One region of the Promicromonospora aerolata genome, then DNA from elsewhere that is predicted to be linked to it. Evidence: predicted binding sites of a transcription regulator. Region 1 holds the regulator's gene; the other holds the start of a gene.
The links. Region 1 encodes HrcA, which represses chaperone genes, less so after heat shock. Its sites were predicted from a motif close to TTNGCACTCGNNNNNNNCGAGTGCNAA; they were not measured.

Region 1 (7,376 bases):
AAGAACGTCGACTACACCGACGTCGACGAGATCGAGGATGCCGAGGCCAAGGCCGCGGCCCTCACGCAGGACGAGGCGAAGACGGCGGCCGGCGGCGACGCGGGGCCCGAGGCCACGGCATGAACCTGAGGACGGTGCTCCCTCCGGTGCTCGTAGCGGTCCTCGGCCTGGGCGCCCTCTCGGGCGTCCAGGACACGGGGTTCCGCGAGCGGATCGAGTCGGACCTGACGGAGCGCGCGCAGGGGGCGCTCTCCGGGGCCCGGCTCTACGGGGCGGACGTCGAGATCACGGGCCGCGACGCTGACGTGACCGCCCCGACCGCCATGGAGGCGATCGAGGCGGCCGCCGTGGTGAGCGGCGTCGAGGGCATCCGGGTGGCGGCGGCGTACGGGCCGGACGGCCCGGTGTCCACGGACGCCGGGGACAGGGAGGCCTCGCTGTCAGTGAGAGCGCCCGCGGGGACGGCGGTCGTGGACGTCGGCGATCCCGTGTCCGCCGGGCCGACGCCGATGGACGAGCCGACCGAGCCGGCATCGGACAGTGCGAGCGCCGACGCGGCGGCCGAGGCAGAGGCCGAGGAGCCAGAGCGTAGCCCGACGCGTCAGGAGCGCGAGCAGGCGCAGGAGGACCTGGTCGAGATCCCGAACATCACGTTCGTCACCGACAGCGCGCGGCTGACCAGGGACGGCCGCCGGGTGGTGCGGGGAGCGGCCGAGGTGCTGGCGGAGCACCCGGAGGTCGAGGTCCGCATCGAGGGGCACACCGACTCCCGCGGCTCCGAGGCGCACAACCGGCGGCTCAGCGAGCGCCGGGCCGACGAGGTGCTCGACCGGCTGGCGAAGCTGGGCGTCGACAGGGACCGGATGACGTCGAAGGGCTTTGGCGAGAGCGACCCGCGCGTCGTCCCGAGAACCTTCGCGGACCTGGAGAAGAACCGCCGCGTGGAGTTCATCGTCAAGAACTGACCGCCCCGTTGAGTGCTGGGTATTTGTCGGTCGAGACGTCCTGATCGCACAAATATCCAGCACTCAACCAGGTCAGCAATTAGGCCGGCGGGGGCCGGGTCAGGTCCAGCGGCCCAGGCGTTCGCTCAGGTGGGCTATCGCTACCGGGCCCGCCGTGGACGTGCGCAGGACGTGCGGGCCGAGGCGGGCAAGCACCCCGCCCGCATCCGTCAGCAGCGCCACCTCGGCCTCGGAGATCCCGCCCTCCGGTCCGACGACGACGAGCACCTCGCCGCTGTCGGGCAGCGGCACGGTCGCGAGGGCTGCCGTCGCCTCCTCGTGCAGCACGGCCACCGTCCCGCCGGCCGCGACCACCGCACGGGTCCTGGCTGCGAGCTGCTTGGTGCTCAGCGGTACCTCGACGTCGGGGATGCGGCAGCGGCGGGCCTGCTTGGTCGCGGCCCGCACGGTGCTGACCCAGCGTGCCCGCGACTTCGCGGCCCGGTCGCCGCGCCACACGACGACCGACCGTTCCGCCTGCCACGGGATGATCGCGTCCACGCCGACCTCGGTCGCGGCCTCGATCGCCATCTCGTCGCGGTCGCCCTTGGCGAGCGCCTGGACGAGCGTCACGACGACGGCGGGCACGGGCTCGACGTCGACCTGCTCGACCCGCAGGCGCACCTCGGCGCCGTTCACCGACTCGACGACGGTACGCAGGCGCACGCCGGCACCGTCGACCACGTCGATCCGCTCCCCCGGGCCGCGCCGCTGGACCACGCCGGCGTGCCGGCCCTCCGCACCGTCGAGCAGGTAGAGCGAGCCCACGACGTACTCAGACAGCGGATGGGCGGTGGACGCCTCCGCGAGAAAGACTGGCGCGCTCATGGGTGGGCGGTCAGCGCCCGCTCAGCTTGTCGCGCAGGCGCGAGAACACGCCGCCGTGCACGGAGGCGAGCCGCGACTCGGGCCGCTCCTCGCCGCGCAGCACCGCGAGCTGCTGCAGGAGCGCCGTCTGCTCCTCGTCCAGTGCCGTGGGCACCTGGACCTCGATGTGCACGTTGAGATCGCCACGCCCGGTCGAGTGCAGGTGCCCCACACCGAGGCCCTTGATGGTCATGACCTGGCCGGGCTGCGTGCCGGGGCGCAGGTCGATCTCCTGGAGGCCGTCCAGCGTGTCGAGCTCGAGCACGGTGCCGAGCGCGGCCGCCGTCATCGGCACCTGGAGGGTGCAGTGCAGCTCGTCGCCGCGCCGCACGAACGTGTCGTGCGCGCGCTCCCGGATCTCGACGTACAGGTCGCCGGCGGGGCCGCCGCCCGGGCCCACCTCGCCCTGCGCGGAGAGCTTGATGCGCGTGCCGGTGTCGACACCGGCGGGCACGTTCACCGAGACGGTGCGGCGCGAGCGCACGCGGCCCTCACCGGAGCAGTCGGTGCAGGGCTCGGGGATGACGGTGCCGAACCCGCCACAGGCGGAGCACGGCTGGTTGGTCATGACCTGGCCGAGGAAGGAGCGGGCCACGCGCTGCACGGAGCCCCGGCCGTGGCAGACGTCGCAGGTGCGCGCCGAGGTGCCCGGCCGCGCGCCGTCGCCACCGCAGGTGTTGCACGCCACCGCGGTGTCGACCTGGATCTCCCGCTTGGCGCCGAAGACCGCCTCCGCCAGCTCGAGGTCGAGTCGGACGAGCGCGTCGTTGCCGCGCCGGGCACGAGGCACCGGCCCGGCGGGCTGCCCGCCGCCGAAGAACGTCTCGAAGATGTCCTGGAAACCGAACCCGGCCCCGAACCCGCCGCCCGCGCCGCCGCCCGGCGAGGTGGGGTCCACCCCCATGTCGTACTGCTGGCGCTTGTCCGGGTTGGACAGCACCTCGTAGGCGCGCGCGACGTCCTTGAACCGGTCCTCCCCCACGTCGCCCGCCACGTCGGGGTGCAGCTCGCGGGCCAGCTTGCGGTATGCCTTCTTGATCTGCTCGGGCGAGGCGTCGCGCGGAACACCCAGAATCTCGTAGTAGTCGGTCACAGGTCTCTCTTTGTGGGGAGAAGGGATGTCAGCTGGGCAGCACTCGCGACAGGTAGCGCGCGACGGCGCGTACCGCGGCGATGGTGCCCGGGTAGTCCATACGGGTGGGGCCGATCGAGCTCAGGATCGCGACGGTGTCGCCGTCGGACGAGCCGTAGCCGGAGGTGACCACGGAGGTCTCCGCCAGGCCCGCCAGCCGGTTCTCGTGGCCGATGCTCACGGCCACCCCGGCGTCGTCGGTCATGTCGGTGAGGAGACCGAGCAGGACGACCTGCTCCTCGAGCGCCTCGAGCACGGGACGCAGGCCCTGTTCGAACCGCATGCTCGACCGGGCCAGGTTGGCCTGGCCGGTCAGCACTATGCGTTCCTCGCTCTCCTCGCCGAGCGCCGCCGTCACGACCTCGGCCACGGCCGTGGCCAGTGCCCGGTGCTCGTCCGGCATCGCCTCGGTGACCCGCGCGAAGGCGGTGCCGATCTCGGTGAGCCGGTGGCCCGCGGCCGCGGCGTTGAACCGCGCGCGCAGCTCGCCGAGCGTCCCGTCGTCCATCCCGACGGGCACGTCGAGGAAGCGCTGCTCCACCCGGCCCGTGTCCGTGATGACGACGACGAGGAGCCGCCCCTCGGCGGTGGGCACCAGCTCGAGGTGCCGCAGCCCGGAGCGCCGCAGCGACGGATACTGCACGACGGCGACCTGGCCCGTCAGCTGGGCGATGAGCCGCCCGGCCCGCGCGACGACGTCGTCCAGGTCGACCGCCTCGGACAGGAAGGTCTCGATGGCACGCTTCTGCGGCACGGTCAGCGGCCGCACCTCGGCGAGCTGGTCCACGAACAGGCGGTAGCCCTTGTCCGTGGGGATGCGACCGGCCGAGGTGTGCGGCTGGGCGATGAGCCCGGCCTCCTCGAGCGCCGCCATGTCGTTGCGCACCGTGGCCGGAGAGACGCCGAGCCGGTGCCGCTCGGTGAGTATGCGTGATCCGACGGGCTCCCGTGTCTGGACATAGTCCTCCACGATCGCTCGCAAGACATCGAGCCTGCGTTCCTCGCTCATCGCGCTCACCTCCGTCCCAGGTAGAACGTCCGGGATCTGCACCCGAGTTCCGGCCCGCTCTCCAGCACTCTCGCCAACCGAGTGCCAATCCTACGCGGCACACGCCAGAGGCCAAGTCCCCGACCCGCCAGCGGACCACCCGGTACCTCGCAGACGTGCAGGTCACCCGGCTGACCTGCACGTCTGACACGTTCGCGCCAGGCGTATAGGGCGATGACTTAGACGCGCGAGGCCGGCCCGGCGAACCCGCACGGAAAGATGCGGCGACCGCCCGATCCGGACGGGCTACCTCAGCGACGAACCTGGAATCACTGCCGGCGAGGGACCGGCTTCGACCAGGAGGAAACACCATGTTCGGCTTCACCGACTACGCCGAGTACCGCAGGAACGAGCAGGAGATCGACCGCCGGGCGGAGCAGACCCGGGTGGCCCGCGAGCTCGCGGCCCGCCGGGACGACGCCGCACCGCGCGCCACCGGCCGCCGGACCACGGACGCCGAACCGGCCCGCCCGCGCCTCGCCTGACGCGACTGCCCGTGCAGGACCACCATGACCAGCGACGATGACCGGCGGAACCACACCAGGACCGGCATGGGACGATGAGCCCATGCCGGTCATCCGTGCGCGCCTGGTCGGGCGCACCAACGAGGTCGAGACACTGCGGCAGGCGCTCGAAGCGGTCCGCGCGGGTGCCGGCCGCACCGTCGTGGTCGCCGGCGAGGCCGGCATCGGCAAGACCCGGCTCGTCGACGAGCTGACGTCCGACGCCGACGGGTTCCTCGTCCTGTCGGGACAGTGCGCCGACTCCGGCTCCGGCCCGGTCCCCCACGCCGCCCCGGGCGGTCTGCTCGCCGGGATCGTCGCGACCCTCGGACCGGAGGCCACCGTCGAGGCGGCAGGCCCCGCGGCGGGTGCGCTCTCCGCCGTCGCACCACAGCTCGTCGTCCCCGGCACCGACGCCGGAGCGGACCGCCTGCCCGAGGTGCTCGCCGACCTGCTCGCCCGGACCGCCGCGGACCGACCCGTCGTCGCCGTCGTCGAGGACCTGCACTGGTCCGACGACGTCACCCGCGCACTGGTCGTGCGCCTGGCCCGCGCCGCGCCCCCCGGCCTGCTGCTCCTCCTCACCTTCCGCAGCGACGACGTCGGCCGCGCCCACCCGCTGCGCACCGTCATGACGGAGCTCGACCGCGCCAGGCTCGCCACCCGCCTCGACCTGCGCCGCCTGGGCCAGGACGAGGTCCGCGAGATGGCGCGCGACCTGCTCACCGGCACGGGCGACGAGCCGGACGACGACCTCGCCGACCTGGCCGAGCGCAGCGAGGGCGTCCCGTTCTACGTGGAGGAGCTGGTCGGCTTCCTCGGCACGGACCTGCCCGACTCGCTCCGGGACATCCTGCTGCTGCGCTACTGGAGCCTCGGCCGCGAGGCACAGGCCCTGTGCCGCGTCGTATCGGCCGCCGGTGCGCGCGTGTGGCACGACGTGCTCGACGACGTCCTGGCCGACCAGCGACCACCAGCCGGCACCGGCACCGGGACGCACCCCGGCGTCGGACCGCACCCGGAGGAACGGGCGCGCGAGGCGATCGACGCGCACGTGCTGGTCGCCACCGACGTCGGGTACGCGTTCCGGCACGCCCTGGTCCAGGAGGCCGTCTACGCGGAGCTGCTGCCCGGCGAGCGCAGGCGCCTGCACGCCGCGTACGCCCGTGCCCTCGAACGCGCACTGACCACCCGTGCGCGGTCCGTCGCGAAGCTGTCCAGCATCGCCGACCACTGGTGGCGCGCCGGCGTCCTGGACCGGGCGCTCGCCGCCGCCGTCGTCGCGCACGAGGCCGCGGCCGCCGCCGCGACGTCCGCCGCCGTGACCCTGGGCGAACGAGCGCTGGAGCTGTGGGAGCAGGTGCCGGACGCGGAACAGGTGGCCGGCGTGCCGCACCACGAGCTGCTGCGTGCCGTGGCCGAGTCGCTGCGCGGTTCGACCCGGGTGGACCGCGCCCTGGCGGTCGCGCACGAGGCCCTGGCGGAGTGGCCGGACGACGACCCTGTCGGTCAGGCCTCCGTGCTGGCCGACATCGCGCTCATCGCCGGGCACGCGGGCGCGGACGAGGGGCCGGGGGCCATCGACAAGGCGCTCGCGCTGGTACCGCCCGGCCTCGACGACACGGTGCGGGCGCAGGTACTGGTCCTGCGGGCCCGGCACGCCATGCTCGAGGGGCGGTGCGCCGAGGCGGTCGCGGCCGCCACGGCCGCGTACGACGCCGCGACCGCTGTCGGCAGCTCGGAGCTCGCCTCGGTGGCGCTCAACCTGCGCGGGGTGAGCCGGTTCCAGCTCGGCGACCGCGAGGGGCTGGCCGAGATCGACCGCGGCCGCGAGATCGCCGGCGACACCTGGCAGGGCCTGAGCCGCTACTACGTCAACGGCTCGGACGCCCGGATCACGGAGGGGCGGTGGGACGAGGCCGCCGAGATCGCAGCGGAGGGTGTGGCCGTGGCTCGGCAGCACGGCGCGTCGGAGGGCTTCCGGGTGATGCTGGAGGGCAACATCGTCGAGGCCATGATCGGGCGGGGCGACTGGGCGGAGGCCGCCCGGTGGTACGAGCGCAAGGTGCCGATGATCCACACCAGCGTGTACGCGGTGTACCTCGGCGAGCGGCGCACGTGGCTGGCGATGTGGCGCGGGCAGGTCGCGTGGGCGCAGGCAGAGGCGCGCCGCAAGGTGGCCACCTGGGAGCGGTTCGGCCGCCTGGAGCTGCAGATCCGGTCCCACGTCGCGGTCACGCGCGCCCAGCTCGCCCTCCTGCGCGACGACCCGGCCGACGCGCTCCGGCTCGCGTCGGGCGCCATGGATCCCGACGTGCCACGCAACCCGGCCTACGACCTGGAGCCGCTGGCGGTGGTGGCGCGGGCGATCGCGGACCTGCGCGCGGCGGGCCAGGAGGTCGACGACGCGCCGTACCGGACCGCGCTGGCCCGGTGCTCCGGATGGCGGACCTACCCGGCGTGGGCGGCGGTCTTCGAGGCCGAGCTCGGCACCGGCCCGTGGACCGCCGTCCTCGGTCTGCCCGGCCCCGCGTACCTGGTGCCCTACGCGCTGCAGCGGGACGGCGAACGGCTGCTGGACGCCGGTGACCGGCCGGCAGCCCGGTCCACGCTGGCCGCTGCCGTCGAGAAGGCGGAGAAGATCGGGGCCGGGCTGCTGGTCGACCAGGCGCAGGGCCTGCTGGACCGGGCGGGCCTGGCCGGGCGCCCCGCCGGCTCCGGCGGTGCGGAGCTCACCGGCCCGGCCGCGACCCCGCCGTCGGACGACGCGCTCGCGGCGCTCACCCCGCGCGAGCAGCAGGTGCTCGCGCTCGTCGCGGAGG
Region 2 (7,376 bases), 2.5 Mb from region 1:
CACCAGGTCGCCGTCGTGGGCCGCGGCCACCGCCTGCTGCCGCCGGTAGGACGGTCCGGAGCGGACGATGTCCCGCACGCCCGCGAGCTCCGTCGCGCACCCGAGCCGGTGCGCGACGGGCTCGAGCTCGACCAGCAGCTTGCCGACGGCGTCGACGAGCGGCCCCTGGTTGCCCTCGGCGTCGAGAATGACCGTGGCGTCGAGGCCGTAGCGCGCGGAACGGAACTTGTTCTCCTGCACGAACCAGGTCGGCAGCACCGGCAGGGCCCGCCCCTGGTCGAGCTGGGTGGACAGGTGCTCCACGAGGCAGTGCACCAGGGCTGCGAGCGTGAGGGCTTCGGACAGGTTGGTCGGCCCGTCGCAGACCCGTACCTCGAGCGTGCCGAACGTCGGCGACGGGCGCACGTCCCAGTGGACCTCGTTGAACGCCTCGACCGCGCCGACGTGCAGCATGTCGCCCGCGTACGCCTCCAGCTCCTGCCAGGTCTCGAACGGGACCGGCAGCCCCGAGCTGGGAATCTGCTGGAACAGCAGGGACCGGTTGGAGGCGTATCCCGTGTGCTCGCCGGCCCAGTACGGTGACCCGGCCGACAGTGCCTGCAGGTGCGGAAAATAGGTGAGCATCGCGCGCATCAGCGGGAGCGCCTTGTCGCGGTGCTCGACCCCGACGTGGACGTGGAGCCCCCAGATGATCAGGTGCGTGCCCCAGACCCCGCTGCGCTCCATGATGCGGCTGTAGCGCTCCTTGTCGCCCACCTGCTGGTCCGCGCCCCGCGCGAACGGGTGCGTCCCGCCGCCCATGAGGTCCAGGCCCAGCCGGTCGGTCGCCGTCCGGACCTGGTCGAGGCTGCGGGTCAGGTCCGTCCCGGCGTCGGCCACCGTGCGGCAGACGCCGGTGACCAGCTCGACGGTGTTCTTCATGAACTCACCGGTCACGTGCGGCGCGTAGCCGCCGGTGGGGCTCTGCCGGGGCGCGCCGACGTCGCGTGCGACCGCGGCGAGCACCTCCGGCCCGGCCTGGGACAGGTCGGCGGTGCGGGAGTCGACCAGCCCGATCTCCCATTCGAGGCCCACCGTCGAGCGGGGGGATTCACCGAAGCCGAGACGGGCCGGCGAGCTCATACCGGTCCCAGTGGTTCGACGAGCAGTATCCGTTGGTTGCCTGCCACGCGTGTGAGCACGATCGTCGCCTCCTCGGTCCCGGTGAGCACGAGCTGCTTGCGAAGTTGTTCAGGCACCACCGCGGTGCCCCGCTTCTTGATCGTGATGCGGCCGACGTTGCGGTCACGCAGGTAAGACTTGAGCCGCTTCAGGCCGAACGGCATGGTGTCGAGCACCCGGTAACCGGTGGCGATCGGCGCCTGCGCCCCGGCCGACTCGGTGGGGCGGACCGGCGGCAGCTCGGCCGGGCGGTCCGTGGTGACGTACGCGATGGTCGGGTCGACGAGGCGCCCGCCCAGCTCGGCGGCCGCCTGGCCCACGAGACCGGCACGGATGACCGCGCCGTCGGGTTCGTAGAGGTACTGGCCCACGTCCCCGACGTCCGGCACGACGTCGGACCCCCGCACGGTGCGGCTCAGCGTGTGTTCCTTCCCGTCGTCGTCGGTGAACGTGCGCAGCACGAGCGCCGTGCGGCCGGGGCCGTCGGGCGCGAGCGGGCCGAACCAGATCCCGGCCTCGACCACGTCGCCGTTGACGGAGACCCACTGCGTCTCCGCGTCGTCAGGGAGTCCCTCGTGCGGGATGCCCGGACCGACCTTGATGCCGACCGCCGCGACGGTGTCGCGCAGCGCCCACACGGAATCCAGCGGCGGCTCGTAGGCACGCGGGTCGAAGATCCGGCGGCTCCGCCCGCCCGAGCCGCCACTCGAGCGGCGGGCCGGATCGGCGTAGACGCCCTCGACGCCCTCGGCGCGCAGGTCGAGGGCCAGTCCGTCCGCGTGGCGCACGTCCGCCTCGGGGAAGTGGCGCAGGTTCCACTGCGCGATGGCGGCGGTGCACTCGTCCAGGTCCGTCGCCACGACACGGAGGCCGGTACCGGCGAAGGCGAGAGAGTCGGCGCCGATGCCGCACGTCAGGTCGGCGAGCATCGTGACGCCGGCGTCGAGGTAGCGCCGGGCGTGCAGCGCGGCGACGAGGAGCCGGGTGGCCTGCTCCAGCCCGTCCGCGGTGAAGAGCATGCCGTCCGCGAAGTCGCCGAACTTGCTCCGCGCCCGGGCGCGGAGCCTGGACTGGGTGACCACGGCGGCCGCGAGGTCCGGCGCGATGCCCTGGGCACGCAGCGTGGTCACGGTCTTCATCGCGTGTCGTTCGTCGTAGGGCGGAAGGGCGCCCAGCAGGGCCCAGCCGTCGGGGCTGAGCAGTTTGCTCAGAATCGCCGCATCCATGGGAAGATCTTTCCACGTCTGGCCTGGTGGTGACGAGCGACCGGGTGCAACCTTTTCACCGGGATGGTGAGTTTTCGGTGTGGCGACGGCGAGTCGGCTCCGCAGGGTGTGAGCAGGTCCACGCGATTGGCACTCGCCTTGACCGAGTGCTAGCACCGACCTAGATTTGGGGTGTTCACCGCTGCGGCATCCCGTTCACGGGCCCGCGGGGGAGAACCCAGACGTTCGTGCCCGCCGGCACCCGCGACGACGGCGGACGGTCGAACGTTCGAGCCACTTACGTCCATCACGCAGCTGATCTCTCGATCCGCTCACGAAAGAGGAGGTCCGACGTGTCGGTCCCCATCAAGCCGCTCGAGGACCGGATCGTCGTCAAGGCTCTCGAAGCCGAGACCACGACCGCTTCCGGCCTGGTCATCCCGGACACCGCCAAGGAGAAGCCCCAGGAGGGCGAGGTTCTGGCCGTTGGCCAGGGCCGCATCGACGACAACGGCAACCGTGTGCCGCTGGACGTCGCCGTCGGTGACAAGGTGATCTACTCCAAGTACGGCGGCACCGAGGTCAAGTACGCGGGTGAGGAGTACCTCGTGCTCTCCGCCCGCGACGTCCTCGCCGTGGTCGTGAGCTGACACCAGCTCACGCCAGGTAGAAGACGAGAGCCCCGCACCGTTCGGTGCGGGGCTCTTGCCGCGCCCGGAGAAGTTGTTCGTCGAAGTTGGTCGCGCGGAATCTTGGTCGCGCGGAGCAGTTGGTCGCGCGAGGAGCTGGTCACGCGAGGGGTTGGTCGCCCGGCGGGACCTGCGGCGGCGATGCCGCAGGACTGACCCGTCGACGGGCGCCGGTGCGAAAGTGGTTCAGGCGGAGACGGACTTGCCGGCGAGGATGGCCGACCGCTCGTCCTCGCTGAGCCCGCCCCACACGCCGTACGGCTCACGGACGCGGAGCGACTGCTCGCGGCACTGCATCATCACGGGGCAGGAGCGGCAGATCGCCTTGGCGGCCTCGGCGCGCCTGCGGCGCGTCGACCCGCGCTCGCCCTCGGGGTGGAAGAACAGGGTGTCGTCCGCGTCGCGGCAGGAACCCTGGTACTGCCATTCCCACAGTTCCATTACCGGACCGGGAAGCCTCGAGATCTCCGTCATGCCGAACAACCTACAAGTTGTGCAGAAGTTGTTCAAGGGGCAATTTCTCCGATTGTGCGGCGAATCGGGGCAGGCAAGCGCGTCAGGCCTGACCGGTTTTGTTCCGTTCTGAGTTGGATTCCACCGAGATCGGCGGCACGCCGGGTTTCGCAGTGGCGCAGAGAGGTCCAGGTCGGCAGAATCGAGTCCATGACTTCTTCGCGGCCTGCCCAGAGCTCGGGCGGGTCACGTACATCCAGCCCCGGATTGGCCGTCGCCGCCGTAGCCAGACGCCTCGGGGTCGCGCCAGCCACCCTCCGTACGTGGGACCGCCGGTACGGGCTCGGCCCGTCGGGCCGCACCGCCGGTTCGCACCGCCGCTACACCCCGGACGACGTCGCCCGGCTCCTCGTGATGCGCCGCCTGACGCTCGAGGGCGTGGCGCCGGTGGACGCGGCACGGGCCGCGGTCGAGGCCGGGGACGCCGAGCTGGAGGTGGCCACCCGGACGGCGCCCGCGCTGCCCACGGTGCGGGTCGAGGGCGACCCGGAGTCCCTGGAGCCGGAGTTCGCCGAGACGTTCCTCGGCACCGTGGAGGCGCCGACCGCGACCAGCGACGACCAGGACGGGGACGAGCCGGACGCACCGGGTCCGCCGCCGGGCGACGAGCAGCCGGAGGAGCCCCGCGGCCGGGCACGGCTGCGGGCCCTGCCCGGTGGGGCGACCGGCGGTGACGCCCCGGTCGCTGCCGGACCGCGTGCGGCCTCGTCGCCGGCGCCGACGTCGGGCCGGGTCTCCGCACTCGTCGATGCGGCACTGGCCTACAGTCGCACCGCCTGCGACAACCTGCTCGTGCTGGGCCCCGAGGGGGACCCGGCGACGTGGTGGACCGACCTGGTCGAGCCGGCGTGGCTGCGGCTGTCGGAACGCACGGTCCTCGCCGGCCCGGGCGAGATGCCGGAGGTGGTGCTCGCGACCTCGGCGCTGCGCGCCCTGCGCAACTACACCGAGGAGTTCGAGCGTGCGATGGTCGAGGCGGGCGGCCCCCCGGCCAACCACCCGAGCCGGATGCGCAAGATCGTCCTCGTGTTCGCCGCACCCGACGAGGTGGTGCCGCTGTCGGCGCACGCGCTCGCCGCGGCACTGGCCGCGCAGGGTTCGATGGCCCGGATCGTCACCGGCCCCGCGAGCACCCACCGATCGGTCGAGCTGGTGACCATGGTCCGTCCGACGGCGGTCGTGCTGGCCACCACGCAGACCAAGCCGGACCTCGACGTCGTGCACGCGGTGAACGAGAGCTACCCGGACCTGCCGATCTTCGTCGGGCTGCGGGCCGACGCCGCTGCGACGGACCTGCCGTTCGGGCCCACGGTGCAGCGGGTCCGGTCGTTCACCGGGCTGCTGCACGAGGTGCTGGCCGTCATCAAGGCGAGGTGACGCACGCCTCGGGCACGTCCGTTCGCCCGGCCAGGATCTGTGGCCGCTCGGGTCGTAGACTTGCTGCATGACGGACCAGACCGCGCCGGCCGACCCGTTCGGATTCCTCGGGCTCACCTATGACGACGTCCTGCTGCAGCCGGGTTACTCCGACCTGGCACCGTCGGACATCGACACGACGTCGCGCCTGACGCGCGAGATCTCGCTCAAGATCCCGCTGCTCTCCGCGGCGATGGACACGGTCACCGAGTCGGCCATGGCCATCGCCATGGCCCGGCAGGGTGGCCTCGGTGTGCTGCACCGCAACCTCTCGATCGAGGACCAGGCCTACCAGGTCGACCTCGTGAAGCGGACCCAGACCGGCATCATCACCAACCCCGTCACCATCGGCCCGGACGCCACGCTCGAGGAGCTCGACACCCTCGCGGGCCAGTTCCGGATCTCCGGTTTCCCCGTGGTCGACGCCGACAACAGGCTGATCGGCATGGTCACCAACCGCGACCTGCGCTTCACGCCGGTCGCCGAGTGGGGCACCACCAAGGTGGACGAGGTGATGACGCCCCAGCCGCTGATCACCGGCCCGTCGACCATCTCGCGGGACGACGCGACGCTGCTGCTGCGCAAGCACAAGCTCGAGCGCCTCCCGCTGATCGACCCCGACGGCCGCATCACCGGGCTGATCACCGTCAAGGACTTCGTGAAGTCCGAGCAGTTCCCGGACTCGTCCAAGGACAGCCAGGGCCGCCTCATGGTCGGTGCGGCGATCGGCTACTTCGGCGATGCCTGGCAGCGCGCCACCGACCTGATCGAGGCCGGCGTGGACGTGCTGGTCGCCGACACCGCGCACGGCAACGTCCGCATGCTGATCGACATGGTCAAGCGCCTCAAGACCGACCCGGCCACGAGGGACGTCCAGGTGATCGGCGGCAACGTCGCCACCCGGCAGGGCGCCCAGGCGTTCGTCGACGCGGGCGCGGACGCCGTGAAGGTGGGCGTCGGACCTGGCTCGATCTGCACCACGCGCGTCGTGACCGGCGTGGGCGTACCGCAGATCACCGCCGTCTACGAGGCGTCACTGGCCTGCAAGCCGGCGGGCGTGCCCGTCATCGCCGACGGCGGTCTCAAGCACTCCGGCGAGATCGGCAAGGCCATCGTGGCCGGCGCCGACTCCGTGATGCTGGGCTCGCTGTTCGCGGGCTGCGAGGAGACACCGGGCGACCTGGTGCTCGTCAACGGCAAGCAGTTCAAGACGTACCGCGGCATGGGCTCGATGGGCGCCATGTCCTCGCGGGGCAAGAAGTCCTACTCCAAGGACCGCTACTTCCAGGCCGAGGTCACGAGCGACGACAAGATCGTGCCCGAGGGCATCGAGGGACAGGTGGCCTACAAGGGTCCGCTGTCGACCGTGGCGCACCAGCTCATCGGCGGGCTGCACCAGACGATGTTCTACACCGGTGCGCGGACCGTTCCGGAGCTCCAGGCCAACGGTAAGTTCATCCGGATCACCTCGGCGTCGCTCAAGGAGAGCCACCCGCACGACGTGCAGATGACCGTCGAGTCACCGAACTACAGCGGCTTCTGAGCCCTCTGCGTGTGAGCCCTCTGGTGGTCGAGCTTGTCGAGACGCCGGTCTCGGCAGGCTCGACCAACCGCTGAACAAGTTCCGGTCGGTGCGCTGTCCAGTCAGAGTGCGGCCGAGTACTGCACCGGCCACACGCCCGACGCACCGGGTCCGTCCAGCCCCTGCTCGCGGCGCCACTCGTTGAAGCTCACGGCCCATTGGCGGTGCGCGCCGATCTGCTGCTGATGCAGGTCGGTGAGCGGCATCCGCTCGAGCTGCGGGAACCGGCGTGCCAGTGCCTCCAGCACGTCGAGCGTGGCCAGCACGTCCACCTCTGCGGTGTGGAGGTCGCCGTCCGACGTGACGCCGTACCACTGGGACAGGTCACCGAGGCGGCGCTTGCCGGCGCGGTACCGGTCCAGCCACCGGTCGATGACCAGCGGGTCCACCACCGGCTCGACCGGGTGGCCCAGGCGCTGCGGGAGGGTCTTGAGCCCGTGACGCAACAGCTCCGAGTCGAGCAGCGAGAGATCGAAGGCCGCGTTGTAGGCGACGACGGGCACGCCGTCGGCCAGGTGGGTGGCGAGCTCGGTCGCGATCTCCTCGAGGGCCTCCCGGGGGTGGACCCCATGAGCGCGGGCGTGCTCCGTGGAGATGCCGTGGATGGCAGCGGCCTCCGCCGGGATCTCGACGCCCGGGTCCATCAGCCAGGTACGGACCTCCGTGCCCACCCGGGGAGTGCGCAGCACGAGGGCTGCCGTGACGATGCGGTCGCCCGCGACATCCACCCCGGTGGTCTCGGTGTCGAAGCCCAGCAGCGGCCCGTTGATCCAGGTCTCGTTCATGGTGTCCTCCCTGCTCGTCCGGGTT

Region 2: groES (co-chaperone GroES) is a predicted target of HrcA. The motif match lies at 2,514-2,540, and genes of this name have one in related genera.

What each region holds. Positions count from the first base shown of each region.
Region 1 is NZ_JBHUHF010000001.1:5,509,092-5,516,467, reverse strand. Features, by position in the region: gene ACFSL2_RS24520 (helix-hairpin-helix domain-containing protein) at 1-123, shown strand, start outside; gene ACFSL2_RS24515 (OmpA family protein) at 120-965, shown strand; gene ACFSL2_RS24510 (16S rRNA (uracil(1498)-N(3))-methyltransferase) at 1,065-1,832, opposite strand; gene dnaJ (molecular chaperone DnaJ) at 1,843-2,964, opposite strand; gene hrcA (heat-inducible transcriptional repressor HrcA) at 2,993-4,012, opposite strand; gene ACFSL2_RS24495 (hypothetical protein) at 4,363-4,536, shown strand; gene ACFSL2_RS24490 (ATP-binding protein) at 4,619-7,376, shown strand, end outside.
Region 2 is NZ_JBHUHF010000001.1:2,972,050-2,979,425, reverse strand. Features, by position in the region: gene ACFSL2_RS13285 (glutamate--cysteine ligase) at 1-1,122, opposite strand, end outside; gene ACFSL2_RS13280 (class I SAM-dependent methyltransferase) at 1,119-2,387, opposite strand; gene groES (co-chaperone GroES) at 2,720-3,016, shown strand; gene ACFSL2_RS13270 (WhiB family transcriptional regulator) at 3,242-3,529, opposite strand; gene ACFSL2_RS13265 (MerR family transcriptional regulator) at 3,719-4,945, shown strand; gene guaB (IMP dehydrogenase) at 5,013-6,527, shown strand; gene ACFSL2_RS13255 (exonuclease domain-containing protein) at 6,629-7,351, opposite strand.